DNA from 3 places in the Bradyrhizobium septentrionale genome. Region 1 is predicted to be linked to each of the others. Evidence: predicted binding sites of a transcription regulator. Region 1 holds the regulator's gene; each other region holds the start of a gene.
What was found. The regulator PhoB, encoded in region 1, activates phosphate uptake and scavenging genes when phosphate is short. The targets are predictions, from matches to a motif close to TGTCATNNANCTGTCAT.
Positions count from the first base shown of each region.

Region 2: the regulator PhoB is predicted to act here: its motif matches at 5,040-5,056, upstream of HAP48_RS34650 (acetoacetate decarboxylase).
Region 3: the regulator PhoB is predicted to act here: its motif matches at 2,500-2,516, upstream of HAP48_RS42175 (phospholipase C).

Region 1 covers NZ_CP088285.1:2,088,616-2,098,203, reverse strand. The annotation lists gene HAP48_RS11865 (putative bifunctional lysylphosphatidylglycerol flippase/synthetase) at 1-786, shown strand, start outside; gene HAP48_RS11860 (ATP-binding protein) at 871-2,184, shown strand; gene pstS (phosphate ABC transporter substrate-binding protein PstS) at 2,321-3,331, shown strand; gene pstC (phosphate ABC transporter permease subunit PstC) at 3,560-4,549, shown strand; gene pstA (phosphate ABC transporter permease PstA) at 4,554-5,399, shown strand; gene pstB (phosphate ABC transporter ATP-binding protein PstB) at 5,396-6,214, shown strand; gene phoU (phosphate signaling complex protein PhoU) at 6,316-7,032, shown strand; gene phoB (phosphate regulon transcriptional regulator PhoB) at 7,162-7,872, shown strand; gene HAP48_RS11825 (IS110 family RNA-guided transposase) at 8,193-9,227, shown strand; gene HAP48_RS11820 (hypothetical protein) at 9,571-9,588, opposite strand, start outside.
Region 2 covers NZ_CP088285.1:6,953,571-6,963,158, reverse strand. The annotation lists gene HAP48_RS34670 (acetyl-CoA C-acyltransferase) at 1-125, shown strand, start outside; gene HAP48_RS34665 (MFS transporter) at 236-1,540, shown strand; gene HAP48_RS34660 (carbohydrate porin) at 1,569-2,909, opposite strand; gene HAP48_RS34655 (transporter) at 2,934-3,953, opposite strand; gene HAP48_RS34650 (acetoacetate decarboxylase) at 4,092-4,877, opposite strand; gene HAP48_RS34645 (patatin-like phospholipase family protein) at 5,099-6,262, shown strand; gene HAP48_RS34640 (acyl-CoA carboxylase subunit beta) at 6,377-7,936, opposite strand; gene HAP48_RS34635 (IclR family transcriptional regulator) at 7,866-8,840, opposite strand; gene HAP48_RS34630 (acyl-CoA carboxylase biotin carboxyl carrier protein subunit) at 8,971-9,192, shown strand; gene HAP48_RS34625 (TAXI family TRAP transporter solute-binding subunit) at 9,345-9,588, shown strand, end outside.
Region 3 covers NZ_CP088285.1:8,435,416-8,445,003, reverse strand. The annotation lists gene HAP48_RS42200 (SDR family NAD(P)-dependent oxidoreductase) at 1-142, shown strand, start outside; gene HAP48_RS42195 (HD domain-containing protein) at 204-845, shown strand; gene gstA (glutathione transferase GstA) at 1,043-1,660, shown strand; gene HAP48_RS42185 (YrhB domain-containing protein) at 1,731-2,036, shown strand; gene HAP48_RS42180 (hypothetical protein) at 2,053-2,298, shown strand; gene HAP48_RS42175 (phospholipase C) at 2,531-4,225, shown strand; gene HAP48_RS42170 (cytochrome-c peroxidase) at 4,343-5,674, shown strand; gene HAP48_RS42165 (aldo/keto reductase) at 5,744-6,529, shown strand; gene HAP48_RS42160 (hypothetical protein) at 6,706-7,599, shown strand; gene HAP48_RS42155 (DUF599 domain-containing protein) at 7,798-8,475, opposite strand; gene HAP48_RS42150 (glutathione S-transferase family protein) at 8,591-9,247, shown strand; gene HAP48_RS42145 (YidB family protein) at 9,356-9,588, shown strand, end outside.

The DNA.
Region 1 (9,588 bases):
GTGCCCTATCGCATCAACGCGCTCGCGGCCTTCACCTCCTATTCGATCGGCCACAATGTCGGCGCCAGCGTCTTCACCGGCGGCGCGGTGCGCTACCGGATCTATTCGGCCTGGGGACTAAACGCGATCGACGTCGCCAAGATCTGCTTTCTCGCCGGCCTCACCTTCTGGCTCGGCAATGCAGCGGTGCTCGGGCTCGGCATCGCCTACCACCCGGAGGCCGCCGCCAACATCGACCAGCTGCCGCCCTGGCTCAACCGCACGCTGGCGTTCGGCATCATCATCGCGCTGGTCGCCTATGTGGTCTGGGTCTGGACCCAGCCGCGGGTGGTCGGCCGCGGCCCGTGGACGGTGACCTTGCCGGGCGGTCCGCTGACGCTGCTGCAGATCGCAATCGGCATCGTCGACCTCGGCTTCTGCGCGCTGGCGATGTACGTGCTGGTGCCGGACGAGCCCAATCTCGGCTTCGTCGTGGTCGCCGTCATCTTCGTGTCGGCGACCCTGCTCGGCTTCGCCAGCCACTCCCCGGGCGGCCTTGGGGTGTTCGACGCCGCCATGCTGGTCGGCCTCTGGCAGATGGACCGCGAGGACCTGCTCGGCGGCATGCTGCTGTTCCGCCTGCTCTACTATATTGCGCCGTTCGTCATATCTGTAATCTTGCTGACGTTTCGGGAGGTTATCGTCGGCGCCCGACTCAAACGGCCGCCGCAGGCTGATTCGGGTCCCCGCGCTGAGCCGCATCATGAGGCGGTTCTGGTCCGCAAGCGCGGTGACTCCGGCGTCTGACGAAGCGGCCCGATGCCTCCCGAGGGAAGGTCGATGTGACCGCGCCTGGGCGAGACATGAACCGACGGGAAGAAAGCCGCCGCGATGGCAATTGACGATTCGCATTCCTCCATCTTCTCGCCCTGGCCCGACCGGTTGCGTCATGCCGCGCTGATCCTGCTCGCCGCGGCGCTGGCGCTGAGCGTGGTGGTTTCACTCGGCGAGCTGTCGCTGGTGCGCGCCTGCGCGGTATTCGCCTGCATCGCGGCCGCGGCGCTGGTGCCATGGCGGCTGCATGATGCCGGGACCTCGCGCGAGGATGTCCGCAGTGGCAATCCGGTCGAGGCTGCCTCCGTCAGCGCGGTGGTCGCCGGCATGCCGGATCCGGCCGTGCTGCTCGATCGCGCCGGCCGCGTCATCCACCTCAACACCGCCGCGGCCGAACTCGCGCCGGCGCTGCGCCGGAACGAACTGGCGCAATTTGCCCTGCGTTCGCCGGAGATCATCACCGCGCTGCGCGAGGCGATCGCGACCACCGAGCCGCGGCGAGCCACCTACACCGACCACGTCCCGGTCGATCGCTGGATGGAACTGGTGATCACGCCGGTTCCAGTGCCGACCCAGTTCGGTGGCACCGAGAAATGTATGCTGATGACCTTCCACGACCTGACGCCGCTGCGTCGGGTCGAGGAGATGCGCGCCGACTTCGTCGCCAATGCTAGCCATGAGCTGCGCACGCCGCTCGCCGCTTTGTCCGGTTTCATCGACACGCTGCAGGGGCCGGCGCGCGACGACGCGCGGGCGCGCGAGCGGTTCCTCGGCATCATGCACACCCAGGCCACCCGCATGGCGCGGCTGATCGACGATCTGCTGTCGCTGTCGCGGGTCGAGTTGTCCGCCCATGTGCGGCCCGAGGCCTCGATCGATATCGTGCCGATCATCCGTCAGGTCGCCGACGGGCTCGAGGCGCTGGCCAGCGAGCGCCAGGTCGAGATCGACGTCGACCTGCCGCAGACCCCGGTCACGATCGCCGGCGACCGCGAGGAACTGCTCCGCCTGTTCGAGAACCTGATCGAGAATGCCCTCAAATACGGCGCCTCGGGTGGCCGCGTCATAGTGTCGCTCAATCAGACCGTTTCGGGCGCATCGGGCGAAGGAAGCCCCGAAATCCGGGTTTTGGTGCGGGATTTCGGCCCCGGCATCGCCCCGGAGCACCTGCCGCGGCTGACCGAGCGGTTCTACCGGGTCGACGTCGGCGATAGCCGTAACCAGGGCGGAACCGGTCTCGGATTATCGCTGGTGAAACATATTCTTAACCGTCATCGCGGGCGTCTTTTGATCGAGAGCGTGCCGAAAAACGGCGCCACTTTTACCGCCTGTTTTCCCCGGCCGAAGACCCCGATACCGACCCAAAGCTAAGCACTTTCAGCTGCTTAGCTCTGTCATCCAACTGTCATCCAACCTTCGTAAAAGCAGCACCGACCGCTCCTAGATGGACCGGCGTGAGCGCAATCGGGCGCGTTCGGCGCTTCGCTCACAAGATGGAGACCACCCCATGAATTTCATCAAAGCAATCGTCGCTGCCGGCATGGTCGCCGCTTCGACGTCAGCCTTTGCTGCCGATATTACCGGCGCGGGCGCGACGTTTCCGTTCCCGATCTATTCGAAGTGGGCTGACGCCTACAAGAAGGACACCGGCAATGGCCTGAACTACCAGTCGATCGGTTCCGGCGCCGGCATCAAGCAGATCCAGGCCAAGACCGTGACCTTCGGCGCCACCGACGCGCCGCTCAAGGCCGAGCAGCTCGAGAAGGACGGCCTCGTCCAGTGGCCGATGGTGATGGGCGCGATCGTTCCGGTCGTGAACGTCGAGGGCATCAAGCCGGGCGACCTCGTTCTGTCGGGCGAAGTGCTCGGCGACATCTACCTCGGCAAGATCACCAAGTGGAATGACGCGGCGATCGCCAAGCTCAATCCGAAGCTGACCCTGCCGGCCGACGCCATCACCGTCGTGCGCCGTTCGGACGGTTCGGGCACCACCTTCAACTTCACCGACTATCTCGCCAAGTCGAATGCCGACTGGAAGTCCAAGGTCGGTTCCGGCACCGCGGTCGAATGGCCGGTCGGCGTCGGCGCCAAGGGCAACGAAGGCGTTGCCGGCAACATCGGCCAGACCAAGAACGCGATCGGCTATGTCGAGTACGCCTATGCCAAGCAGAACAAGCTGACCTACACCGCGCTGGTCAACAAGGCCGGCAAGACCGTGCAGCCGACCATCGCCGCCTTCCAGGCCGCTGCGTCGAATGCCGACTGGGCCAAGGCTCCCGGGTACTACGTGATCCTGACCGACCAGCCGGGCGAAGCCTCCTGGCCGATCACCGCGGCGACCTTCATCCTGATGCACAAGGACTCGACCGACAAGGCGGCCTCGCAGGAAGCGCTCAAGTTCTTCAAGTACGCCTTCGAGAAGGGTGACAAGGCGGCCGAAGAGCTCGACTACATCCCGATGCCGGACTCGGTCGTCAAGCTGATCGAGAAGACCTGGTCGTCGGACATCAAGAGCTAAGTTCGATATTTCGGACACGGCCTGTGCCGCCTTCCAAGCGCGGCACAGGTCGAACGATCAAGACCCGGGCTCCATCACGCGGCAAGAAACGTGGATGGCGACCGGGTTTCGCGCCCCAAACAGGCGCAAGCCGGAACGGCGCCGGTTAAATGCGTCAGTGAAGATCGCTTCGGGGCGTAGCGGTTTGCGTGGCTTTCACATAGTAAAGAGGGGATTGGCGTGGCAGACATGGCTGTTCAGAGCGATGTGATGGAAGCCGCGGGACCGTACGATCGCGCCAAGGCCCTCAGCGCCTTCAAGCTGGGTGATCTCACCTTCTATTGGATTACCCGCATCTCGGCGATTTCGGTTCTGTTGATCCTCGGCGGCATCATCCTGTCGCTGATCGTCGGCGCCTGGCCGGCGATGAAGGAATACGGTTTCGCCTTCCTCTGGACGCAGCGCTGGGCGCCCTCGGCCGATCCGCCGGTGCTCGGCGCGCTCGGCCCGATCTATGGCACGCTGATCACCTCGGTCATCGCGATGATGATCGCGATCCCGGTCGGCATCGGTATCGCCATCTTCCTCACCGAGCTCTGCCCGCAAATGCTGCGCCGCCCGATCGGCATCGCCATCGAGCTGCTGGCCGGCATTCCCTCGATCATCTACGGCATGTGGGGCTTCTTCGTGCTCGGCCCGTTCCTGGCCAACACGTTCCAGCCGTTCATGATCCGGATCTTCGAAGGTGTGCCCGTCTTGGGTGCGGTGTTCGGAGGCCCGCCGTCCTATCTCAGCCTGTTCAACGCCGCGCTGATCCTTGCGATCATGGTGCTGCCCTTCATCACCGCGATCTCGGTCGACGTGTTCAAGACCGTACCGCCGGTGCTGAAAGAGGCCGCCTACGGCATGGGCTGCACCACCTGGGAAGTCGTCCGCAGCGTCGTGATCCCCTACACCCGGGTCGGCGTGATCGGCGGCATCATGCTGGCGCTCGGCCGCGCGCTCGGCGAGACCATGGCGGTCACCTTCATCATCGGCAACTCGTTCCGCATCTCGGCGTCGATCTTCGCGCCGGGCACCACGATCTCGGCCGCGATCGCCTCCGAATTCGCCGAGAGCGACGGCCTGCACCAGTCCGGCCTGATCCTGCTCGGCCTGCTGCTGTTCGTGCTGACCTTCTTCGTGCTCGCCGCCGCGCGATTGATGCTGATGCGGCTTGAAACGAAGGCGGGGAAGTAACGCCATGAACCCGATCTACAAATCCCGCCGCCGCAGCGACATCGTCATCCGCGCACTCTGCGTCGGTGCGGCGCTGTTCGGCGTCACCTGGCTGGCGCTGATCCTGTTCACGCTGCTCTACAACGGCCTCGCCGGCCTCAGCGTGCAACTGTTCACCCAGAACACGCCGCCGCCCGGCTCGACCGAAGGCGGTCTGCTCAACGCCATCGTCGGTTCGGTCATCATGACCGTGATCGGCGTTGGCATCGGCGCGCCGCTCGGCCTGTTCGCCGGCACCTACCTCGCCGAATACGGCAAGAACGACAAGCTCACCTCGGTGATCCGCTTCATCAACGACATCCTGCTCAGCGCGCCGTCGATCATCATCGGCCTGTTCATCTATGGTGCGGTGGTGGTGCCGATGCGCGGCTTCTCGGCGATCGCGGGCGCGCTCGCGCTCGCCGTGATCGTGATCCCGGTGGTGCTGCGCACCACCGAGGACATGCTGCTGCTGGTGCCCAATCCGCTGCGCGAGGCGGCCTCCGCGCTCGGCCTGCCGCGTTCGCTGGTGATCAAGCGGATCGCTTATCGTGCAGCGCGATCCGGTCTGATCACCGGCGTGCTGCTGGCGACCGCCCGCGTCGCCGGCGAAACCGCGCCGCTGCTGTTCACCGCGCTGTCGAACCAGTTCTTCAGCTGGGATTTGACCAAGACCATGGCCAACCTGCCGGTGACCATCAACAACTTCGTGCAGAGCCCCTACGCCTACTGGAAAGAGCTGGCGTGGAGCGGTGCGCTGCTCATCACATTCACTGTGCTCGCGCTGAACATCGGCGCGCGCATCCTTGGTGCCGAAAGGGCCGCAAAATGACCGAGCTTTCCGTCTCCACGACCGCCGCGAGCCACGTTCCCCAGGTGCCGTTGCCGGAAGCGCCGCCGAAAGTCACGGTGCGCAACCTCAACTTCTATTACGGCGAGCACCACGCGCTGAAGAACATCAACCTGACGCTCGGCACCAACCGCGTCACGGCGTTCATCGGTCCGTCCGGCTGCGGCAAGTCGACCCTGCTGCGTATCTTCAACCGGATGTACGATCTCTATCCGGGCCAGCGCGCGGTCGGTCAGCTGATGCTGGACCAGACCAACATTCTCGATCCCAAGCTCGACCTCAATCTGCTGCGTGCGCGGGTCGGCATGGTGTTCCAGAAGCCGACGCCGTTCCCGATGACGATCTACGAGAACATCGCCTTCGGCATCCGCCTCTACGAGAAGATCTCGAAGTCCGAGATGGACGACCGGGTCGAGAAGGCGCTGCGCGGCGGCGCGCTGTGGAACGAGGTCAAGGACAAGCTGAACGCTTCCGGCCTGTCGCTCTCCGGAGGCCAGCAGCAGCGGCTGTGCATCGCGCGCACCGTGGCGGTGCGTCCCGAGGTGATCCTGTTCGACGAGCCGTGCTCGGCGCTCGACCCGATCTCGACCGCCAAGGTCGAGGAGCTGATCCAGGAGCTCTCCGAGGACTACACGATCGCGATCGTCACCCACAACATGCAGCAGGCGGCGCGCGTCTCCGACAAGACCGCCTTCATGTATCTCGGCGAGCTGATCGAGTTCGACGACACCAACAAGATCTTCACCTCGCCGAGCGATCGACGCACCCAGGACTACATCACCGGCCGGTTCGGCTAGCGCATGATCCGGAAAAGTGGGCACCGGTTTTCCGATTGGATCATGCGAAACTGAGGACACGAAATCATGATCCCCGGGATCATGATTGAGGGAGACAAGCGATGGCTTCTGAACATACCGCCAAGGCATTCGACAGCGACCTGCAGGAGTTGACCCGCCTGGTCGCCGAGATGGGCGGCCTCGTCGAGCGCATGATCACCGAGTCGGTCGACGCGCTGATCCGGCGCGACGTCGCGCTCGGCAAGCGCGTGGTCGCCGCCGACATCGAGATCGACAATCTGCAGCGCGTCATCGAAGAGCGCGCGGTGCTGACGATCGCCCGCCGCCAGCCGATGGCGATCGACCTGCGCGAGATCGTCAGCGCGATGCGGGTCGCCACCGACCTCGAGCGGATCGGTGACCTCGCCAAGAACATGGGCAAGCGCGTCGCGGCGCTGGAGAGCGATTTCCAGCCGCTGAAGCTGATCCGCGGCCTCGAGCACATGACCGACCTCGTGCTGTCGCAGGTCAAGTCGGTGCTTGACGCCTATGCCGCGCACGATCTGCCGGCGGCGATGAACGTCTGGAAGGGCGACGAGGAGGTCGATGCGATCTGCACCTCGCTGTTCCGCGAGCTCTTGACCTACATGATGGAAGATCCGCGCAACATCTCGTTCTGCATCCATCTGATGTTCTGCGCCAAGAACATCGAGCGGATCGGCGACCACGCCACCAATATCGCTGAGACCGTGTTCTATATGATCGAGGGCCAGCAGATCACCGACAAGCGTCCGAAGGGCGATATGACCAATTTCGCCACCACGGTGCCGGGTAACTAGGGCATGATCCGCATCGGCGGAACCGGATTGTCGTCGCGACAAACCGTTTCCACGGGGAATATGCTCAGGGGTTGAGTGTTTCGGTTTGCGTTTGGGCAACGGATCACCACAGAGAAAGAACTTAGACCGATGAGCGCACGCATTCTGGTAGTCGAAGACGAGGAAGCGCTGACGACACTGTTGCGCTACAACCTCGATGCGGAAGGCTACGATGTCGAAACGGTGGGACGCGGCGACGACGCCGACACCAGGCTGAAGGAGCGCATCCCCGACCTCGTTGTGCTCGACTGGATGCTGCCGGGCCTGTCCGGCATCGAGCTGTGCCGCCGCCTGCGGGCGCGGCCGGAGACCAAGCAGCTTCCGATCATCATGCTGACCGCGCGCGGCGAGGAGAGTGAGCGCGTGCGCGGGCTTGCCACCGGCGCCGACGACTACATCGTCAAGCCGTTCTCGGTGCCCGAGCTGCTGGCGCGGGTGAAGGGCCTGCTGCGCCGTGCGAGCCCGGAGCGGCTTGCCACCGTGCTGACCTATGGCGACATCGAGCTCGACCGCGAGAAGCGCCGCGTGGCGCGCTCGGGCCGCCCGATCGATCTCGGGCCGACCGAATATCGCCTGCTCGAATTCTTCCTCGAACATCCCGGCCGGGTGTTCAGCCGCGAGCAGCTGCTCGACAGCGTCTGGGGCCGCGACATCTATATCGATGAGCGCACCGTCGACGTGCATATCGGCCGCCTGCGCAAGCTGCTCAATCCGGGCCGCGAGCAGGATCCGATCCGCACCGTGCGCGGCGCCGGCTACGCGCTCGACGACCGCTTCGCGAAGGCCGAGCCGCAGCCGTAGCCGCGGAGCCGCAAATAAACTACAGCGTCGTCCCGGCGAAAGCCGGGACCCATAACCACGAATCTTGATTGTTGGAACGCGCTGGGGGCCGCAGCCCGGCCTGACCACCTGCGCCGGTGGTTATGATGGGTCCCGGCCTGCGGCGGGACGACACCGGTGATGCAGACGTAGATGGGGTAACGGGCCGGCCGCCCGCTCGCTACGGCGCGCTTTGGAAGCGCGCTCGCGAGCGGCCTGTTGGTTGGAAGGCGGTCGTCCCTCAAACTGATGGTGTCAACGGAGTCGGGCAAGCCCGCTCCAAGCATCATTAAGGGACGACCATGTACCACTATGCAGGAATCGACGTGTCTTTGGAATGCTCGAGCGTCTGCCTTGTCGATGGGACGGGTAAGATTTTGCGCGAGGCGAAGGTTGCGAGCGAGCCGGAGGCCTTGATCGGCTGGTTCCGGTCGCTGGGGTTGGTGCTGGAACGGATCGGGCTGGAGGCTGGTCCGCTGTCGCAATGGCTCTACGCAGCGATGCGGGATGCGGGCCTGGCAGTCGAACTGTTGGAGACGCGGCACGTCCGCGATGCCTTCAAGGCGATGCCGGTGAAGTCGGACCGCAACGATGCCCGCGGGATCGCGCAACTGATGCGGCTGGGCTGGTTCCGGCCGGTGCACTGCAAGTCGATCGAAGCGCAGGAGACGCGGGCGGTTCTGACGGCACGCAAGCTGCTGCAGTCGAAGCTGCGCGACATCGAGAACAGCCTGCGCGGCGTGCTCCGCGGCTTCGGTCTGAAGGTCGGCCCGACCACCGAGCGCACGTTCGCCGAACGCATCCGGGAGCTCGTAGCGGGCCATCCTGGACTTGAGGTGGTGGCCCAGGCACTGCTCGAAGCCCACGCCGTGCTGCGGCGCGAGTTCAATGGCCTGGATAAGCACACCCAAAGGCTCGCCAGGTCGCACCCGCAGGCGAAGCTCTTGATGACGACACCGTCCGTCGGCCCGATCGTGGCGCTCACCTATGCCTCGGCGATCGACGACCCGAAGCGCTTCCGGTCATCGAAGGCGACGGGAGCGCATTTTGGCCTCACCCCGAAGAAGTACCAATCGGGCGAAACCGACTATACCGGCCGCATCAGCAAGATCGGCGATGCCTCCGTGCGCGAGGCGCTCTATCAGGCGGCTCATGTCATGCTGACCAAGCCGGTCAGGAACTGCTCGGCGCTGAAGGGCTGGGCGATGCGGATCGCCCGGCGCGCAGGCATGCGCAAGGCCAAGGTGGCGCTTGCACGCAAGCTCGCCGTGATCCTGCATCGCATGCTCGCCGACGCCAAACCGTTCAACCCGATGGCCAAGGCCTCGGCAACCTAAGCAAGGAGCAGCAATCGGTTCCGGGCGGGCCACGACACCAGGCTCTCCCTGAGCGAGGTCCCTTCGCCGGGACGATGGATCCGGTCAGGCCGCCATCCGGGAAGTGGCTCACAACCACGCTTCCGTAGATTGGCCGGCCGGCTCCTCAATGCACCCCATCAGGCGACGGCCACCGCGCCGATCCCGTACAGAAGCAAGTGCCCGGCGACTGGATCACGCAAAAAGGGATTGACTTACCAAGGCCCGTTACAGAAGCCCGGATGCAGCTAAACGAAAATCCACAATCGCCTCCCCAAAGTTTGGCGGTGTGCGTCGGGTAGACCTCGCTTCGCCGCGCTATCGGTCAAACCGAAGCTGTTGG
Region 2 (9,588 bases), 4.9 Mb from region 1:
GCGCGCGGCTGATCGTGACGCTGCTGCACGCGCTGGAGGCGCAGAATTTGAAGCGCGGCGTCGCCGCTTTGTGCATCGGCGGCGGCGAAGCCACCGCGATCGCGATCGAGCGCATCACGCACTGACCTGAGGTACGAGTCCGAAAACGAGGGAACTATGTCATTTTAGACATAGCTCCCTCGTGCCATATTGCGCATCACGAACAGAACCCTCATCGCATTTCATTTGGGGCCCAATGATCTCGAACTGGCTTGCTTCCGCCCTCGCCCGCCGCAACATCCACTACGGTTGGGTGATGGTCGCCGTCACTTTCCTCGCCGCGCTGATCTCGGCCGGCACCGTCGGCGCGCCCGGCGTCTTCATCGTGCCGCTGCAGAAGGAGTTCGGCTGGTCCACCGCCGAGATCTCCTCGGCGCTGTCGATCCGCTTCATCCTGTTCGGGCTGATGGCGCCGTTCGCCGCCGCGCTGCTGAACCGCTACGGCCTGCGCAACGTGACGCTGGCGGCGCAATTGATCGTGGTCTCCGGACTATTGGCCTCGCTCGCCATGACGCAGGTCTGGCAGCTCGTGCTGTTGTGGGGCGTCGTGATCGGGATCGGCACCGGCATGACCGCGCTGGTGCTCGGCGCGACCATCGCCACGCGCTGGTTCGTGGCGCGGCGCGGGCTCGTGATCGGGATCCTCACCGCGAGCGTTGCGACCGGGCAGCTCGCCTTCCTGCCGCTGCTCGCGACGCTGACCGAGCGTTACGGCTGGCGCATCGCGCTGTCGCTGGTCTGCGTCGTGCTCGGCGTCGCCGCCTTCGCCGTGCTGATGCTGATGCGCGACCGTCCCAGCGATGTCGGCCTGCGTCCGTTCGGCGATCAGGGCACCGCGCCCCTCCCGGCGCCACCGCCGGCCAATGCGCCGATCGTGGCGGCCGCGCTCGGCACGCTGCGCGATTCCTCGAAATCGTCGGTGTTCTGGATCCTGTTCGCGACCTTCTTCGTCTGCGGCGCATCGACCAACGGCCTCGTCCAGGTCCACCTGATCCCGATGTGTCTCGATTACGGCATCCCGCAGGTGCAGGCCGCCAGCCTGCTCGCCGCGATGGGCATCTTCGATTTCTTCGGCACCATCATCTCGGGCTGGCTGTCGGACCGCTACGACAACCGCTATCTGCTGTTCTGGTATTACGGCCTGCGCGGCCTCTCGCTGCTGTTCCTGCCGTTATCCGACTTCACGTTCTACGGACTGTCGCTGTTTGCGATGTTCTACGGGCTCGACTGGATCGCGACCGTGCCGCCGACGGTGCGCCTCACCGCGCAGCGCTTCGGCGCCGAGCGTGCCAATCTGGTGCTCGGCTGGATCTTCGCCGGCCACCAGCTCGGCGCCGGCACCGCCGCGTTCGGCGCCGGCCTGTCGCGCACGCTCTATCAGAGCTATCTGCCGGCGTTCTTCATTGCCGGCGCGCTCTGCGTGTTCGCCGCGTTGATCGCGCTGGCGATCGCCCGGCCGCAGCCGAAGCCCGCGGCCGAGCCGAAACCGGCAGCGGCTTGAGGCCCTCGCCTGCGCGACTGTGCGCCGGTCAGTACGAGAGGATGGTGCGCATCCCGAACACGATGCTGTCCTTGATCCGATGCGTCTGCGTCGGATCATTGGGGTCGACGGCGCCGCCGCCGGGATGGGCGATGTATTGAAACATCGGCTGCATCGTGAAATTGGCGTTCACGACGTGCTGGTAGGTGATCTCGAGGATCGCCTCATAGTCGCGGATCGGATACGCCGTGCCGCTGAATATCTGCGTATCACGATCGAGCGCGCGGGCGGCGTCGGAAATCCTGCCGTAAATCCCGGCGATGCCGAACCGGTCGTCCGGATATTTGTCGCTGAAGCCGGTGAACAGGAAGCCGCCGTCGACATAGGTGCTGATGAGGTTGCGGTCCGACGGGCTGACCGAAGCTCGCATGAAGAACGCGACGCCCTTGTCCGCGTCCGGCTTGGCGCGCGCGAGCAACTGCTCATAGACCATGAAGATGCCGTTGTCCCGCCGCAGCCACCGCGTGTCGCCGGAGCTGTTGGGATCGGCGAGCGACAGCCCGTCGGCCCCGAAGCGCTGATCGGCGAACGACATCATGTGATACCAGCCGCCGCCGGTGATCGTGGCCGGCAGCTTGCTCTCGCCGATATCGAACTTGTATTTGAGCTGGCCGATCCACCAGGGCGGATCGTTGACGCGAAACAGGATCCCGTGCGGATTGAGGAGTTGCGGGTCCGCGGTTCCCTGCGGCGGAGCGGCCGAACCGTCAAACAGCCCCAGATAGGCCGTGAGGCGGTCGGTCAGGCTTGCCTTGATGCGGATCCCGGGCACGGCAAGCGCCGGCGCGGGTCCGCCGGTGGGAAGATTGACGCCGGTGATGCCGGGCCAGCCCAACGCCGAATTGATGAAGATGTCGTCGTACTGGCTGTCGATGAACTCGACGTCGGAGCCCTGCTGGCCGACGCGCACGGCGAGCCTGCCGTCCAGGAGCTTCTGCTCGATCCAAAACTCGTAGAGCCGCGTCGCCGGCAGCGACTCGACGCCGGACACCAGAAACAAATTGCCGACATAGCCCCGCGACAGCCCGTCGCCATGGATCTGGAACATGTTGGCGTGGAAGGTCGCGCCGGTCCAGCCCATCACCTTCTCGAGGTCGATCGTGGTGCCGAGATCGAGACGGCCGGTATAGGCCGCACCGTTGCTCACACCGCCCGAGGTGTTGGTAAACGCCTCGCCGATATAGGTCATGCTGAACTGGTAGCCGGCCTGCTCCAGCGCAGCGCGCGTATCCGCGATCCGATCGGCAACCGGCTTGTCGTCCGCATGCGCCGGGGTGCAGAGCGCGAGGGCCGCGGCCACCAGTGTTGCGCGGGAAAGAGCTCTGCTCATGGGAGATGCCGCGGTGCGATCGCGCTATTTGACGATGCCGAGCCGCCGCATCAGCAGATAGGCCAGCACCGCCGATCCGATCAGCAGGCCTGCGGCCACCAGAAACCCGCTGTCGACGTCGGTCAGCGGCAATCCCTTGGTGTTCATGCCGAAGATGCCGGTGACAAGCGTCGGCGGCAGCAGCAGCATGGTGACGACGGAGAGCGCATGCAGATGCTTGTTGCTCTCCTCCTCGAGCTTGAAGCGCAGCTCCTCCTCCAGCAGGCGGCTGCGCTCGCGCAGTTCGACGATGTCGTGGTCGAGGCCGTCGAGCCGCTGTGCCAGCTTGCCGGCCTGCAGCCGCAGCGCCGGGCTGAGATTGTCCATGCTCTTCAGCTCGAGCCGGTGAAACAGCACGCGCAGGCCGGCGAGCTGGCGATGCAGCCGCACGCAGGTCCGGCGCATCCGCCCGAGCGTGCCGCGCATCTCGGAATTGGTTTCGCCGGCGACCACCCGGTCCTCGATCGCATCGATCTCGGTGCCGACCTTGTCGGCGATGCGGTCCATGGTGTCGGCGACCTCGTGGATGATCTTTTCCAGCAGCGCCGCGACGCTCTCCACGCGATAGCCGCTTTCGAGCACGCGGCGCGTCGCGTCGACCGCGCAGAGTGCCTGGTGGCGTCCGCTGATCAGGAGACGCTCGGTCATCGCAAACCGAAGGAAGTCGGTCTCCTCGGTCGGAGCATCGATGCTGCGCACCAGATCGGAGAACACGCCATAGACGCAATTGTCGATGGTGTGGATCTGCTGGAATTCGTCGTTCGACAGCAGCAGGTCCCGCGCGAGCTGCGGGATGTGCATGTTGGCGAGCCACGCCCGGGTACGGACATCGCTCAGGTTGAAGTGCAGCCACACCCGTCCGTCATGGCTCGGCTCGATCGGCTTGTCGATAGGAAGCGCCTCGGCACGGCCGTCGTGGTGCAGACGAAACGCCCAGACCAGGCCGGGGACGGCCTCACGCGTCAGCAGCGAGCCGACAGGAGCAGGAGGTGGATCAGCCAGCATGGCCGCTCTCCAAGAGAATATTTCAGGCAACCGCGCGAAATGACATGTTCAAAAACCCGCCCACGCGCAAAACCGGGCGGGCGCGTCCTTCGTCATATTGGAGGACGCGCCCGTTACAGTTTTATGTCAGCGACAGCCCTACTCGGCCGCAAGACCGGTCGGCGTCGCCGCCTCGGCGGCTTCCTTGTTGTAGTCGTGCACGACGCGGCCGAACGGCAGCGTCAGGTCGGCGAGGAAATGATGCGCGCCGACGACGCGCTTGACCGGGAAATCCGCGACCGGCGCGTTGACATGCGGCACCAGATGCAGCCGGCCCGGCCCGATCCACGATCCCTTGACGACGATGTCGGTCAGGTTGATCGCAACGAGCTGGCAAATTTCGAGATGGCCGTCGACGCCGGGGATCATCTTCAGATTGATCTGCGTCTTCGACAGCGTGGCGCGGGTGACGTCGCCATTGCCCGCCATGCTCTCGTGCTTGTAACCCATCGTGCCCATCGCAACGAGCTGCCCGGCATATTCCAGCGTACCGGTCAGCGTGTCCTTGACGATCTCGAGCTTCGGGTGGGCGTACTTCTTCGGAAAGCCCCAGATCTCGCGGCCGGCCGCGATCGGCGGATCATCGTCGAGATACATCTGGCAGACGAAATTGACCTCTTCGCCATGCAAGCGTGCCGGGATCACGAGGCCGGACTCGGTGTAGCTGCCGAAGCCGGAGCTGTCGGGCATCTTGATCCATTCGTAGTGCACGATCGCCTGCTCGATCGGCTCCAGCGGCTCAGGCAGGCCGGCGCGGATCAGCTCGGGATCGGTCTCATAGGTGATGACAAGGAATTCGCGATCGATGAAGCGGTAGGGACCGGCGGGATAGCTCGGACCGGCGGCCGGCATGGACGGAAGCTTGAGCAGATCTTCCCTGCGCATCGCAATAACCCCCTGTTTGAAAAATTTGCACGGAAGCTAACGGCCGAGATTGACAGCGAGATGAGGGATTTCCGTCAGCCGCATGACCCGCGTCTCACGGTGGAGGCGAATGCTAACCATGCAGGCAGGCATGGCGGATGCGCCATGGGCGGACGCGGCGTTTGTCATCACGGCGTCATCGGCGCCCTGAATTCTCGCCGCGAATTTTTGGAGTGTCTGAGATGGACGCGCGAACCCCTCATTTTGACGATATCGAGCACGCGACGCCCGGCTGGCGCCCGGAAGGCTGCGATCGCGTGGCGCTGGTGCTGCAGGGTGGCGGCGCGCTCGGCGCCTATCAGGCTGGGGTCTATCAGGCGCTGCATGAATCCAATATCGAACCCGACTGGGTCTGCGGCGTCTCGATCGGCGCGATCAACTCGGCGATCATCGCCGGCAATCCGCCCTCGAAGCGGCTGGAGCGGCTGCACACGTTCTGGGATCGCATCACCAGCCGCAAGATCTGGCATTACACGCCTGACGGTGACGTCTTCCGCAAGGCGCGCAATTTCACCAGCTCATGGCTGACGACGACGCTCGGGCAACCTGGCTTCTTCACCCCGCATCAGACCAATCCGTGGCTCAGCCCGGCCGGCGCGCGCACCGCCACCAGCTATTACGACACCACGCCGCTGCGTGAATCGCTGCTCGAGCTGGTCGATTCCGACCGCATCAATTCCAAGACGATGCGGTTTGCGGTCGGCGCGGTGAACGTGCTGTCCGGCAACTTCATCTATTTCGACAATGCCCATGACGAGATCATCCCCGAGCACATCATGGCGAGCGGCGCGTTGCCGCCGGCACTGCCGATGGTGAAGGTCGGCACCGATCATTTCTGGGACGGTGGCATCGTCTCCAACACGCCGCTGCAGCACCTGCTCGACCAGGAAGACAACGCCAACTCGCTGGTGTTCCAGGTCGACCTGTTCTCGGCGCGCGGCGTGCTGCCGCGCGACATCCAGGACGTGATGGCCCGCCACAAGGACATCATGTATTCGTCGCGCACCCGCTACAACACCGACGTCTACCGCAAGACCTACAATCTGCGCACCGCCCTGCACAACGCGCTGGGAAAAATCCCCGACGATCAGCTCTCGGATGAAGAGCGCCAGCTCAAGAAGGCGAACAGCCGGCTGCCCGGGATCACGCTGCTGCAGCTGATCTATCAGCAGAAGGCCTATGAGGGCGACGCCAAGGACCACGAATTCTCCGGCACCTCGATGCGCGAGCACTGGGTGAGCGGACACGAGGACACCAAGCGTTCGCTGAAGCATCGCGAATGGATCAAGATGCCGGAGAACGGCATGGGCATCGTGATCCACGACGTGCATCGGGAGAGCGAGTAGACGGGCGCATCTCTTGCTCGTCATTGCGAGGAGCGAAGCGACGAAGCAATCCATGCTTCAACGCGTGCGGATAGATGGATTGCTTCGCTGCGCTCGCAATGACAAGGGCGCGGCTTACGGCCGCGTCGACATGTTGCCCGGCGGGCCCGGGGTGCGGATCGGTTCGGCCAGACGCGCGAATTCGCAGAGCAGCGAGCGCGTCTTGCGCGGATCGATCACTTCCTCGACCCAGAACTTCTCGGCCGAGCGGAACGGCGAGCGCAGCTTGTTGAGGCGATCCTCGATCTCGCGCAGCTTGGCGGCGGGATCGCTGGCCGCGTCGATCTCGGCGCGGTAGGCGGCCTCGATGCCGCCCTCGAGCGGCAGCGAGCCCCAATAGGCCGACGGCCACGCATAGCGCATCGAGAAGCGGTTGGCCGGCTGATGCACGACGCCGGCAACGCCGAAGGCGTTGCGGATGATGATGGTGCACCACGGCACTGTGCTCTGGTTGACCGCCGCCATCGCCCGCACGCCGTGCCGGATGGTCGCCGACTTCTCGGCCTCGAGCCCGATCATGAAGCCGGGGCAGTCCATCAGATAGACCACCGGCAGATGGAAGGTCTCGGCGAAGTCGACCCAGCGCACCACCTTCTGGCAGGCGTCCGCAGTCCACGAGCCGCCATAGTGGAACGGATCGCTGGCGAGCAGCAGCACCGCCCTTCCCTCGATCCGCGCCAGCCCGGTGATGACAGGCCGGCCGAAATTGGCGGCGACCTCGAAGAACGAGCCCGTATCGACGACGGCCTCGATGATCGGCCGCATCTTGTAGACCTGCCTGCGGTTGCGCGGCACGGCTTTCAGCAGCGCCTCCTCGGCGCGTTCCGGATCATCGGTGCAGGGAATGGTCGGCGGCAAATCGTAGACCGACGACGGCAGATAGGACAGGAAGCGCCGCGCGTAGTCGAACGCCTCGTCCTCGGTCTCGACGGCCTGATCGATCGCGCCGGCGCGGGTCTGGATGTCGGCGCCGCCGAGCTCCTGCTTGGTCAGATCCTGCCCCAGGCGCTTCACCACCGGCGGACCGGCGACGAACATCGCGGAGCTCTTGGTCATGATGGAGTAATGCGTCGCCGCCAGCCGCGCCGCGCCGAGGCCCGCGACCGAACCGAGGCCGAGGCCGACCACCGGCACGCGCGCCAGATTGGCGGTCGTGTACCAGTACCAGCGCGTGCCGCCGACGCCGCCGGGCAGATTGGCGGCGCCCTTGGTCTCGATCGTCTTCACCGAGCCGCCGCCGCCGGAACCTTCGATCACGCGAACGATCGGCAGGCGGAAATCATGCGCCATCTCCTCCGCCATCAGCGGCTTGGCGGAGATCGATGCATCGGCCGAGCCGCCGCGCACGGTGAAATCGTCGCCGACCACCACCACGGTGCGGCCGTCAACCCTGGCGCGGCCGAACACGCAGTTTGCCGGCGTCAGATGCTTGAGTTCGTTGCTCTCGTCATATTCGGCGATGCCGGAGATGGCGCCGATCTCGTGGAAGCTGTTCTGGTCGACGAGCTTGTCGATGCGCTCGCGGACGGTGAGCCGGCCCTGGTCGCGCTGCCGCTTGACCTTGTCAACGCCTCCCATCTCCCGCGCGAACGCTTCGCGCCGGGCGAGGTCGTCGAGTTCCGGCTTCCAGTTCATTCATTGCCTCCGTCTTGATCATTTTGTTGTTGTTATGGGCGGCCACCGATAGCGACTTGCGTTCGATGCGATTGCTGAAGATGTCGCCGTCGGCGCCTTCGAGCAGGCTGCCGAGTGCGGCGGCGAGTTCGACCATCTGCGGTGCGACCTCGCGGTGCAGCCGCTCTTCGTCATACATCGCCGAGAGCAGGCCGATCGTGGTGACCACATAGGTCTGATACTGCGGTGACCACAGCGGCACTGCGACGCCGTTGATATGCGGGCTCCACAGGCCGCAGGCGACGACGTAGCCGTGCTCCTGCAGGTGACGGCGGTTGGCCTCGATGCGCGGCGTCAGCATCTTGGCGCTCTCAGGCAACTCGCCTTCCATCTCTGATATCAGCGCGTCGCCGATCGCGGGATCGAGCGCGGCCGTGTAGGCGTGGCCGGCGGCGGTGGTCGCCATCGAGATGCGGCTGCCAGTGGCCTCATGCAGGCCGAGCGCGTTCGCCGCGCGGGCAAACTCCAGATAGACCATTTGAAAGCGGTCGGGGATCACGAAGCCCACCGTACCCGGCAATTGATCGGCGACATCCTGCAGCCGCAGCCGGATCAGATTGCGCAGCTGCAGCCCCTTCATCATCGTGGTGCTCATCGCGACCGCACTCGGGCCAATCCGATACTTCTGGTCGCGCGGCAGATAGACGAGCTGTCCCATCCGCGTCAGCGTGTGCGTCAACCGCGACACCGTCGAACGCGGCAAGCCGCAGCGGTTCGAGATTTCGAGATTGCCGAGCCGGGCTTCGTGCCCCTCGAAGCACCGCAGCACATCGAAGGCGCGCGACACCACCTGGATGACATCGCCATCGCCTGTCTCGCTGGCGAGCATTCCCTGCCTGCTAAGTCGTTCCGAGCGCCGTCCCATTTGCTTTGGCTCCATTCCGTCCTGCGGAATAAAATTCCACTTGCAGATGAAGCTACCTCAGGCAATCTGCCGCCACAACAAAAAGCCGTTCGCCGGATGAAATTTCCGCAAGACGGTATCGGAGAGTGGAATGCCAGAGATCAAGGTCGTGACCGAAGTTGCCGGGCGCGTTTGCGCGCTTCCTGTCGAGGCCGGCACCAGCATCGGCGATGGCGACGAGATTGCGTTCGTCGAGGCGATGAAGATGGAAATACCGGTCACATCGACGGCAGCAGGCAAAATCAAGTCGATTCTGGTCAAGATCGACGACGTCATCGCGGAAGGCCAGGCGGTCGCGATCGTCGAGACCTGAGATCTCGCAACCTCCGCCAGCCGCGACAATCTGTCCGGTGATGCAGCGGCCGAAATCGGCGGCCTGCGGCCAAGGCGGCGTTGCCATCGCCGGATCGCGATGCAATCATCCCGCCCGGGAAAGTTTCGCACAGCGAAACAAAGGGAGGGATTATGATCCATCGGCTGATGGCGCTCGCGCCTGCCGCGCTTGCCGGCCTGTCACTCGTCGCTGCCCTGCCCGCCTCGGCCGAGGACATCAAGCTGCCGCCGACCATGGCGGTGACCGCCTATGACACCGGCACCGCCGGCTTCAACATCGCGGTCGGCGTCGGCAAGATGATGAAGGACAAATACGGCACCGACGTCCGCGTGCTGCCGGCCGGCAACGACGTCGCGCGGCTCGCACCCTTGCGTG
Region 3 (9,588 bases), 3.5 Mb from region 1:
TCCGGAGGACGTGGTGCGTCAGACCTATGACGCTCTTGCGGCCGGCAAGAGTGAGGTCATGGCCGACAGGGGGACAGCAATGCTGAAGGGTACGCTGGCGGCCGAGGTGCCCGGCTACATCACCCCGCCACCCGGGCTTTAAGCACAAAAGGGGCTTTGAACTCGACCGATGAATCGTGGGCCTTGAATTCTGAGGAGAATGCATGAGTGAGGCTGTCAGCATCGGAGGGCTTGTTGCTCCGAATTCGGATCTCGCCCGCAAGGCCGCGGCGCTCGCGGAGCAGGCCCATTCCAAGGTGCTGCTCAACCACGTCCACCGGACCTGGTGGTTTGCCGAGTTTATCGGCAGGAAGAGGGAGATGAAATACGATCGCGAGCTCGTATACATCGCCTCGTTGCTCCATGATCTGGGCCTTTCACCATCGCATGCCGCTGACAGGCGGTTCGAAGTCGATGGCGCCGATGCCGCCAGCCGATTCCTGCTTGCGAACGATTACCCGACCTCGAAGGCTGAAATCGTTTGGGATGCAATCGCGCTCCACTCGGTCGCCGACATCGCCGACCGCAGGCAGGCCGAAGTCGCGCTTGTCCATTTCGGCGCTCACGTCGATGTCATGGGACTTCGAATAGAGGAAATCACGCCGTCCCTGATCGACGATACCTTGGCTCTCTACCCGCGGATCGGAATGAAGGCCGCGTTCACGGAAGCATTGGCCGAAGTCGCCAGAAAGAAGCCGCATACCGCAATTGGTACCGGCTTGGCCGACATTGGCCGGCGGCTCGTGCATGGTCTCGAGATTCCGAACGTCTGTGACATCATTCACGCTGCCCCGTTCGACAGTTGACGTGCGCTGGGATCCCCGAGCGGTGAGCGCTTCGGTCACGGGGATGAAGGAGTAGGCCGCGTACTTATAGCGGTTGGTCGACTGATGTCCGCTCAACACCCGACAGCGGCAAGAGCGGACCTCCAAGCACTGACTTGATACCCGTGGCGTGCTACGGTCAATGACCGCGCCTGTGATCCACCTGGTAGAAGCTCGCCATGAAGCTATTCTGCGCGCCCGGTACATTGTCTCTACTACCGCACATCGTTTTTCTTGAGGCCGGGTTGGCGTTCACTGCCATCAAGATCGACGAGCACACCAAAGCCATCGAAGGTGGCGGCGATTATCGAACGGTGAATCCGCTGGGCTACGTGCCGGCTCTGCTGCTCGACGACGGAACCTTGCTCACCGAAGGGGCCGCGATCGTTCAATACATCGCCGATCAGGTCCCTTCCAAACGACTGGCTCCGCCCAACGGCACGATCGAGCGCTCCAAGCTGCAGGCGTGGCTCAACTTCTTTTCGAGCGAGATGCACAAGGGCGCCTTTGGACCCATTTTCCACAAGGGGCTATCGGAGCAATCCAAAGAGGTGTTTCGGGACCGCCTTAGAGCGCGCTACACTCACCTCGATCGGCACCTTGCGGATCATGAGTATCTGATGGGGAGGGACTTCACGATCGCGGACGCGAACTCCTTCGCCGTCACGAACTGGGCGCCTCGCGTCGGCTTTGATCTTTCACAGTACCCGAAGGTCCTCGCGCACCACGCGCGCATCGGTCGCCGTCCGGCCGTTCAAGCTGCGTTGAAAGCCGAGGGTCCCATTCCCGATGTTTAGCGCGATGTTTCTGATTTGCGCCTCGTGATTGGAGCAGCGTCTGCACATCACCGCTCCGCGTGAATGCCCCATGAGCAAAGACATGCTCCGAAAATCAGAAGCGCTCGAACTCGTTTGGAAACAGTTGGAGCTGAGATCGTCTGACGATGTTCAGTACGTCGTCGTGGAGAGCTCAACTATCGAGAGGCCCTTCGGATGGATTTTCTTTTACCAGTCTAAGAAGTTTCTTGAGACAGGCATCTTTATGCATCGTTTGGCCGGCAACGGCCCCGTGTTCGTCAACAAGGTGACTGGCGAAGTCGACTTCTTTGGAAGTATCCCCCCGCTCGAAGTCATATTGGCGGAGTATGAAAAGAAACTGAGAGAACGCGGATAACGGGCGTTGCCCCTCCATGACTGTCGACGAGTCGCGTCCACGGAGCCGGAAGAATATGCAATCACCATACGCTGGCATGACATTGAACGAACGGATCGTCGTTTCCGGGCGGCTGGCAGAATGGGACAAGGCAGTCCATGCGGCCGATCGATCGAAGATGATCGAGATTTTGACGCAGCTTGACCTGGAGAGTCAGGCGGAGTCGCTGGTCAATCAAATTCTGGCAAATCCAGAATTCTACGGATATGACGATATCAAGTAGTTCAAATGAATTGATCTGACGATCGTGTCTAGCGGCGTCATCGACACTGCGATCGCTTCAATGACATCGATTCCATATCCATTCGCGCGCGCTGCAACCGCCGCGTGAATCGAACGCGCGACGATTTATGTCGCGATGATGCGGCAATCGCAAAACCGACACAGAGCTGTTACGCGCGCTGGCTAATGTGTCGCACGTCGACGTCATAAATCCTTAAAAAATGGGGCAAGAAGTGAAGGCGAAATTCCTTTCAACGGTCGGATTCTGTGTGGTCGCCGCGGCGATCGCGAGCAGCGCGCCGGCGGCGCAGGATGATCACGACCGCGATCATCGTCATCCGCACGACATTCACACCGCAACGCCGATCAAGCATCTCGTGGTCATCTTCAACGAGAACCGCTCGTTCGATCATTATTTCGCGACATATCCGAATGCGGCGAACCCGACCGGCTCGATTCCGTTCGTTGCCAAGCCGCATACGCCGAAGGTGAACAACCTCGCCAGCGCCAATCTGCTGACCAACAACCCGAACCTCAATCCGGCCAACGGCACCGGCGCGACCAATCCGTTCCGTCTCGACCGCACCCAGGCCAACACCAGGTCGCAGAACCACTCCTACACGCCCGAGCAGCAGGCGGTCGACAACGGCAAGGAAGACCTGTTTCCGGAATTCACCGGGCGCGGCACCGCCGGCGGCGTCGGCGCCTTCGGCACCAACGGGCAGGTGATGGGCTATTTCGACGGCAACACCGTCACCGCGTTCTGGAACTACGCGCAGAACTTCGCGATGAGCGACAATGGCTGGACCGACACCTTTGGTCCGTCGACCCCCGGCGCGCTCGAGGTGGTCTCCGGCCAGACCAACGGTGCGCAGAACATCGTCGGCAAGTCATCGTCGATCGCCGATGGCCAGGGCGGTCTGACGCTGATCGGCGACACCGATCCGGCCTACGACTCCTGCTCGAGCACGACCAGCCAGGTCTTGATGACCAGCAAGAACATCGGCGACCTGCTCAACGCCGAGCAGATCAGCTGGGGCAGCTTCATGGGCGGCTTCGACCTGACGCTCAAGAACACCAACGGCACCACCAATTGCGGCCGCAGCACCTTCTCGAGCAACGTCAACGGCACCATCGTGGACTACATCCCGCACCACGCCTGGTTCCAGTACTACAAGTCGACCGCCAACCCGACCCATGCGCGGCCGAGCTCGGTGAACGCTGTGGGCCACACCTACGTTCCCGGCAGCAAGACGATCGATCCGGCCAATCACGCCTACGATCTCGACGACTTCTACGCCTCGGTGAAAGCCGGCAACTTCCCGGCCGTCTCCTACATCAAGATGCCGGCCTATCAGGACGGTCATCCCGGCAACTCCGATCCGCTCGACGAGCAGGCCGGCAATGTCGAGCTGATCAACTTCCTGCAGAAGCAGAAGGAGTGGGGCGAGACCGCTGTCGTCATCACCTATGACGACTCCGACGGCTGGTACGACCACCAGTACCTTGCGCCGGTCAGCGCCTCGTATGATCCGACCGCCGATCAGGTCAACGGTCCCGGCCAGTGCGGCCGCGGTATCGGCAAGCAGACGCAGCCGAACGGCCTCGACGGCAAGCCGGTGAACGGCCGCTGCGGTCCGGGCACCCGCGTTCCGTTCCTGGTGATCTCGCCCTTCGCCAAGAGGAACTTCGTCAGCCACACCCGCATCTCGCAGGCCTCCGTGGTTCGCTTCATCGAAGACAACTGGCTGCACGGCCAGCGTCTTGGCGGCGGCGCGTTCGACGACAGCGTCGAGTCGATCGCTGACATGTTCGACTTCGATCGCGGCCACGGCCAGGACCACGAGTACCGGCAGGACACGCTGTTCCTCGATCCGACGGCCGGCACGGTGATCGTCAGCCCGCCCGACGACCACCATCATCACTAAAGCTCTTCGGTTCTGATCCAGTCAGAACCGAAGCTCTGCTTATGGTCTTGATGCGTTTTACTCGCGCGAACTGGTCCCCAGTTCGCGCGAAAGCGCTCTAACGACACTGGACCTGATATGAACGGCCGCACTCTATGGCTTCTCGGCGCTGGCCTGCTCTCCATGGCCGGCGCCGTTGCGGCAGTCGAGACCCAAGGACTCCCGGGGACAAATCCGAACCCGGTGCAGCTCAGGCGTCCGCCCGTCGCGCCGCTTTCTTCGATGGCGCAGCTCGGCCGCGAGATATTCTACGACGCGTCGCTGTCTTCGTCGGGCGCGCTGTCCTGCGCCTCCTGCCACAGCCCCGACCACGCCTACGGCCCGCCCAACGACGGCCCGGTGATGCTCGGCGGCCGCACGCTGCAGCGGCAGGGCGCGCGCGCCGTTCCGTCGCTGACCTGTCTCGAACGCCACCCGAATTTCAGCATCGGCCCCGAGAAGGACGAGGACGACAACGTCGTCGACCTCGCGCAGATGGCGGCAATCGGCCAGCAGGCCGCGCGCGCCAAGAAGACCGCGACCGCGGCCGCCGCGTCGGCAGCGAACATCGTGCCGCAGGGCGGCCTGTTCTGGGACGGCCGTGCCGACACGCTGCAGGATCAGGCGATCATGCCGCTGCTCGACCCCAATGAGATGGATGGCGGCAGCCTCGACATCGTGGCCGACAAGCTGCGCCGGGAATCCTACGCGAAGCGCTTCGTCGAGCTGTTCGGCGCCGGCATCTTCGACAACAGGCGGCTCCTGGTCGCGGAGGCGATGTTCGCGGTGGCGCGCTATCAGGTGGAGGAGGTGAGCTTCCATCCCTACACCAGCAAGTTCGACTACTGGCTGGAGGGCAAAGCGCGGCTGAGTGAGACCGAGCTACGCGGCCTGCAATTGTTCAACGATCCGGAAAAGGCCAATTGCGCCGGCTGCCATACCTCGGCGCCGACCCGTGACGGCCTGCCGCCGCTGTTCACCGACCATCAGTATGAGGCGCTCGGCGCGCCGCGCAATGCCGCGCTCGCCGGCAACGCCGATGCCAGTTATTTCGATCTCGGGGTCTGCGGTCCGCAGCGCACCGACGTCGCCGAGCAGACGCAGTATTGCGGGATGTTTCTGACGCCGACCTTGCGCAACACCGCACGGCGCCGCGCGTTCTTCCACAACGGCGTGTTTAGCAGCCTCGAGCAGGTGATGGATTTCTATAATTTCCGCGATACCAATCCGGAGAAGGTGTTTCCGCGCAGCGCCGATGGCACGGTGCACAAATACGACGACCTGCCGGAGAAATATCACGGCAATGTGGACGTCAGCGATCCGCCGTTCGAGCGCCATCTGGGCGACACGCCTGCGATGACGGCGCAGGATGAAGCCGACATCATCGCCTTCCTGAAGACGTTGACCGACGGCTACCAGGTGGAGCGGTAGGCCGCCGCGACCGCCTGCGGACCCGATAGGTGAGTTGGCAGGTCCTCGTCATGCGCGCATAATGGCCGCATGAATGTTGTCGAAGGCAACGGCGCCAGGATCCCCGCGATCGGGCTCGGCACGTGGGAATTGCGCGGGCGGGTGTGCGCGCGCATCGTCGAGCAGGCGCTGCGGCTCGGTTATCGCCACATCGACACCGCCCAGATCTATGACAATGAGCGCGAGGTGGGCGAGGGACTGCGCGCGTCCGGCGTCAAGCGCGACGATGTGTTCGTGACCACCAAGGTCTGGACCACGCATTTCATGGCAAAGGATCTCGAGCGCTCCGCCAAGGAGAGCCTGGCGCGACTGCGCCTGACCGAGGTCGACCTGCTGCTGCTGCACTGGCCCAATCCGCACGTGCCGCTGGCCGAGACGCTCGGTGCGCTGGCGCGGGTCAAGCAGGCGGGCCTGGCGCGGCATATCGGCGTGTCGAACTTCAGCGTGGCGCTGATCGAGGAGGCGGTGGCGGCGTGCCCCGAGCCGCTCGCCTGCGACCAGTCCGAGTACCATCCCTATCTCGACCAGACCGACGTGATCTCAGCCTGCGCGCGCCATGGCATGGGCTTCGTCGCCTACAGCCCGATCGCGAAGGGGCGGGTCAAGGGCGACCGGGCGCTGGGGCGGATCGGCGACCGCTATCGCAAGACCGCCGCCCAGGTCTGCCTGCGCTGGCTGCTGCAACAGAACGTGTCCGCGATCCCGCGCACCTCGAAGCTCGAGCGGCTCCAGGAAAACATCGACATCTTCGATTTCGAATTGTCGGATGAAGACATGCGCGAGATTTCGGCGACGGGGCGCCCCGACGCCAGATGATTGGCCCACGGCTGCTTGCCTGAGCACGATCTTCCGGAAAATGGCTGGGCAATGATCCGGATCATGCTATTGCCCGCCGTCCGATTGCGGTTTTTTGGACCGAATTGGGATTGAGGCAGGCGGTTCCCGGCCGCTATTGTAGCTGCCGGGGAGACATCACGACGTGATCGAGTGGGATGAAGTTTCGGCCAAACGCGGATCTGATGGCGTCGGTGTTCGTGCACCTGATGCTGCTCGCGCTGATTTTCCTTTATTCGGAGGTCCATCAGTTCGATCCCGTCGCCGCTGACACGGTGCCGGTCGAGATCGTGACGCCGCAGGAGGTTGCCAAGTCCGAGGTCAAGACCGAGCCCGAACCGGTGCCGAGCCCGTCGCCGACGCCCGAATTGCAATTGCCGTCGCTCGACAAGCCGATCGACACCGCCAAGCCGGAGCCATCAGCGCAGGCGCCTGCGCCACAGCCGCAACAGAATGCGCCGCAGCCCGCGCAGAAGCAGCCGAGCCCGCCGGCGTCCAAGCCCAGCCCGTCGCCGCAGCAAACGGCGGCGGCCGTCCCGCCTACGCCGCCGACGCCTCCACCGATGCCGCAGCAACCGGCTCCGCCGGCACCGCCCAGCTATGTGCAGCCCGAGCCGGATCTCTCGGTCAAATACAACGTCATGCTGGGCCTGCCGCCCGACATCTCCGTGCAGCCGCCCGCCGACGCGCCGGCCGGCCCCGGGCCCGGCAAGGACAATTTCGACGCGGCGGCGACCGAGAAGGCCGACGTCGGCTCCAGCGTAGCGGCCGAATTCCGCCGCCATCTGAGGAACTGCATGAAGCTGCCGCCGACGCTGGGCAGTGGCGACGATGTCAGGGTCAAGCTCAGGGTGTTCATGAAGCCCGACGGCAAGCTCGCCTCATCGCCCTTGCTGGTCGAGGCCAGCGCATCGGCCAAGGGGCCGCTGTTGCTGAAGAGCGCGACCGATGCGCTGGAGGCCTGCCAGCCCTATGCGATGCTGCCGAAGGATCGCTACGGCGAATGGAAGGTGCTCGACCTCGACTTCACGCCGCGCGACTTCGCGTCGTAGACCGATCAGTGGCCCGAGGCTCCAGTGTACCTCGCCCCGCGTGCGGGGAGAGGTCGGATCGCATCGCAGATGCGATCCGGGTGAGGGGGAGTCTCCGCGAGCGCGTCTATCTCCGTCGATGTGGAAGCAGCCCATCACCCCAACCCTCTCCCCGTAAAGAACGGTGAGAGGGAGCGCAGCACCGCCTCGATCAAACCGTCAGCTTCCCATCGCCTGCCAGGCATTCGAGGCGAACTGCCGGCGCCAGATCACGATCACGACCGCGGCGGTGGTGACGAACAGCACCCAGGGACTGACGAACCAGCCGAGATAGGCGAGCGCGAAGAAGAACGCGCGTTGGCCGCGGTTGAAGTGCCGGCCCGCTGTCTCGAACAGTCGCGTGGTGCGGACCACATGGGCCTCGGCCTCCGGCGTGTCGCGCTGGCCGGCCGGCGGCATCGCGCCGAACAGGATCGCGACATAGTTGAACAGGCGATAGGCCCAGGCGAATTTGAAGAAAGTGTAGATGAAGATCAGGATCAACCCGATGCACTTGATCTCCCACAGCGCGGGCGAGGGCGAGAGGTTCACCGGCAATGCGCCGAGCACGGCGAGCGCGTCGTTGGTGGCGCGCAGCAGCGCCAGCCCGCCGCCGATCGCGATCAGGCTGGTGGAGGCAAAGAACGCGGTGCCGTTCTGCAAGCTGGCCATGATCTGCATGTCGACCATCCGCGCTTCGCGGTGGAGCAGGTTGCGCACCCAGATCTCGCGATAGATATGCATCCGCGCCGACAGGCTGTCGCGCCCATAGGCGCTGTGCTCCAGTGTGATGGCATAGACCAGCCATTCCAGCGCGAAGAAGCTGACGGCCAGGATGTCGGCCCAATAGCCGGTCATGGTGCCTTCCTTCGTGAACGCGCGGCTGCCGCGCCGCCCGCATTCCGCGTCATGTACAGGTTGAACGCGTGCAATGCACTATGGCAACATGCGGTGACAACAGGATTCTCCGGACATGCTCAAGCTCGTCATCGGCAACAAGAACTATTCGTCATGGTCGATGCGGCCCTGGCTGGCGCTTCGCGCCAACGCCATCCCGTTCGAGGAAGTCTTCATTCCGCTCTACACCGACAACAAGGTCGACAAGGACCGCATCCTGAGCTTCAGCAAGGCCGGCAAGGTGCCGACGCTGATCGACGGCGACGTCACGGTGTGGGATTCGCTGGCGATCATCGAATATCTCGCCGAAAGATTTCCCGACGCGAAGCTTTGGCCGTCGGATCGCGCCGCGCGCGCGCATGCCCGCGCGGTCTCGGCCGAGATGCATTCGGGCTTTGTGCCGCTGCGCAGCGAGTGCGGCATGAACCTGCACCGGCCGATCCGTCCTGTCGCGCTGTCGGACGATGCGCGCGCCAATGTGGCGCGGATCCAGGAGATCTGGGCCGAGTGCCATGCGCGTTACGGCAAAGAGGGCCCGTTCCTGTTCGGGGCCTTCTCCGGGGCGGATGCGATGTATGCCCCCGTGGTGCATCGCTTCCGCACCTATGCGATCCCGGTGAAGCCGGAGGCGCAGCATTACGTCGACGCCATGATGTCGTTGCCGGCGTTCCAGGAATGGACGAGGGACGGCCTCGCCGAGACGCTGCTGATCGATCGATTCGAGGACGCCTGATCGCTTCCGAAATGTGACAGCGGCCGCAAAGATCGCGGCTTGACGCCGCGGGGCCGAAGGCGTCGAATCCGAAGGACCGGTTTTGCAAGTCGTGAAAGGACTTAGACCATGGGCATTCTGGATTCCCTGGAGAACTCGCCGGAGCTGAAGGGCATGCTTGGCCAACTCGGCGCGGCGGTGATCCCCGTCGTGCTCGGCGAGGTGATGGGCAATGGCGGGCAGGGTGGATTGTCGGCGATCGTCGCCAAGCTCCAGCAGGCCGGCCTTGGCGAGCAGGTCAAATCCTGGATCGGCACCGGCCAGAACCTGCCGATCACCGCCGAACAGCTTCAGGAGGTGCT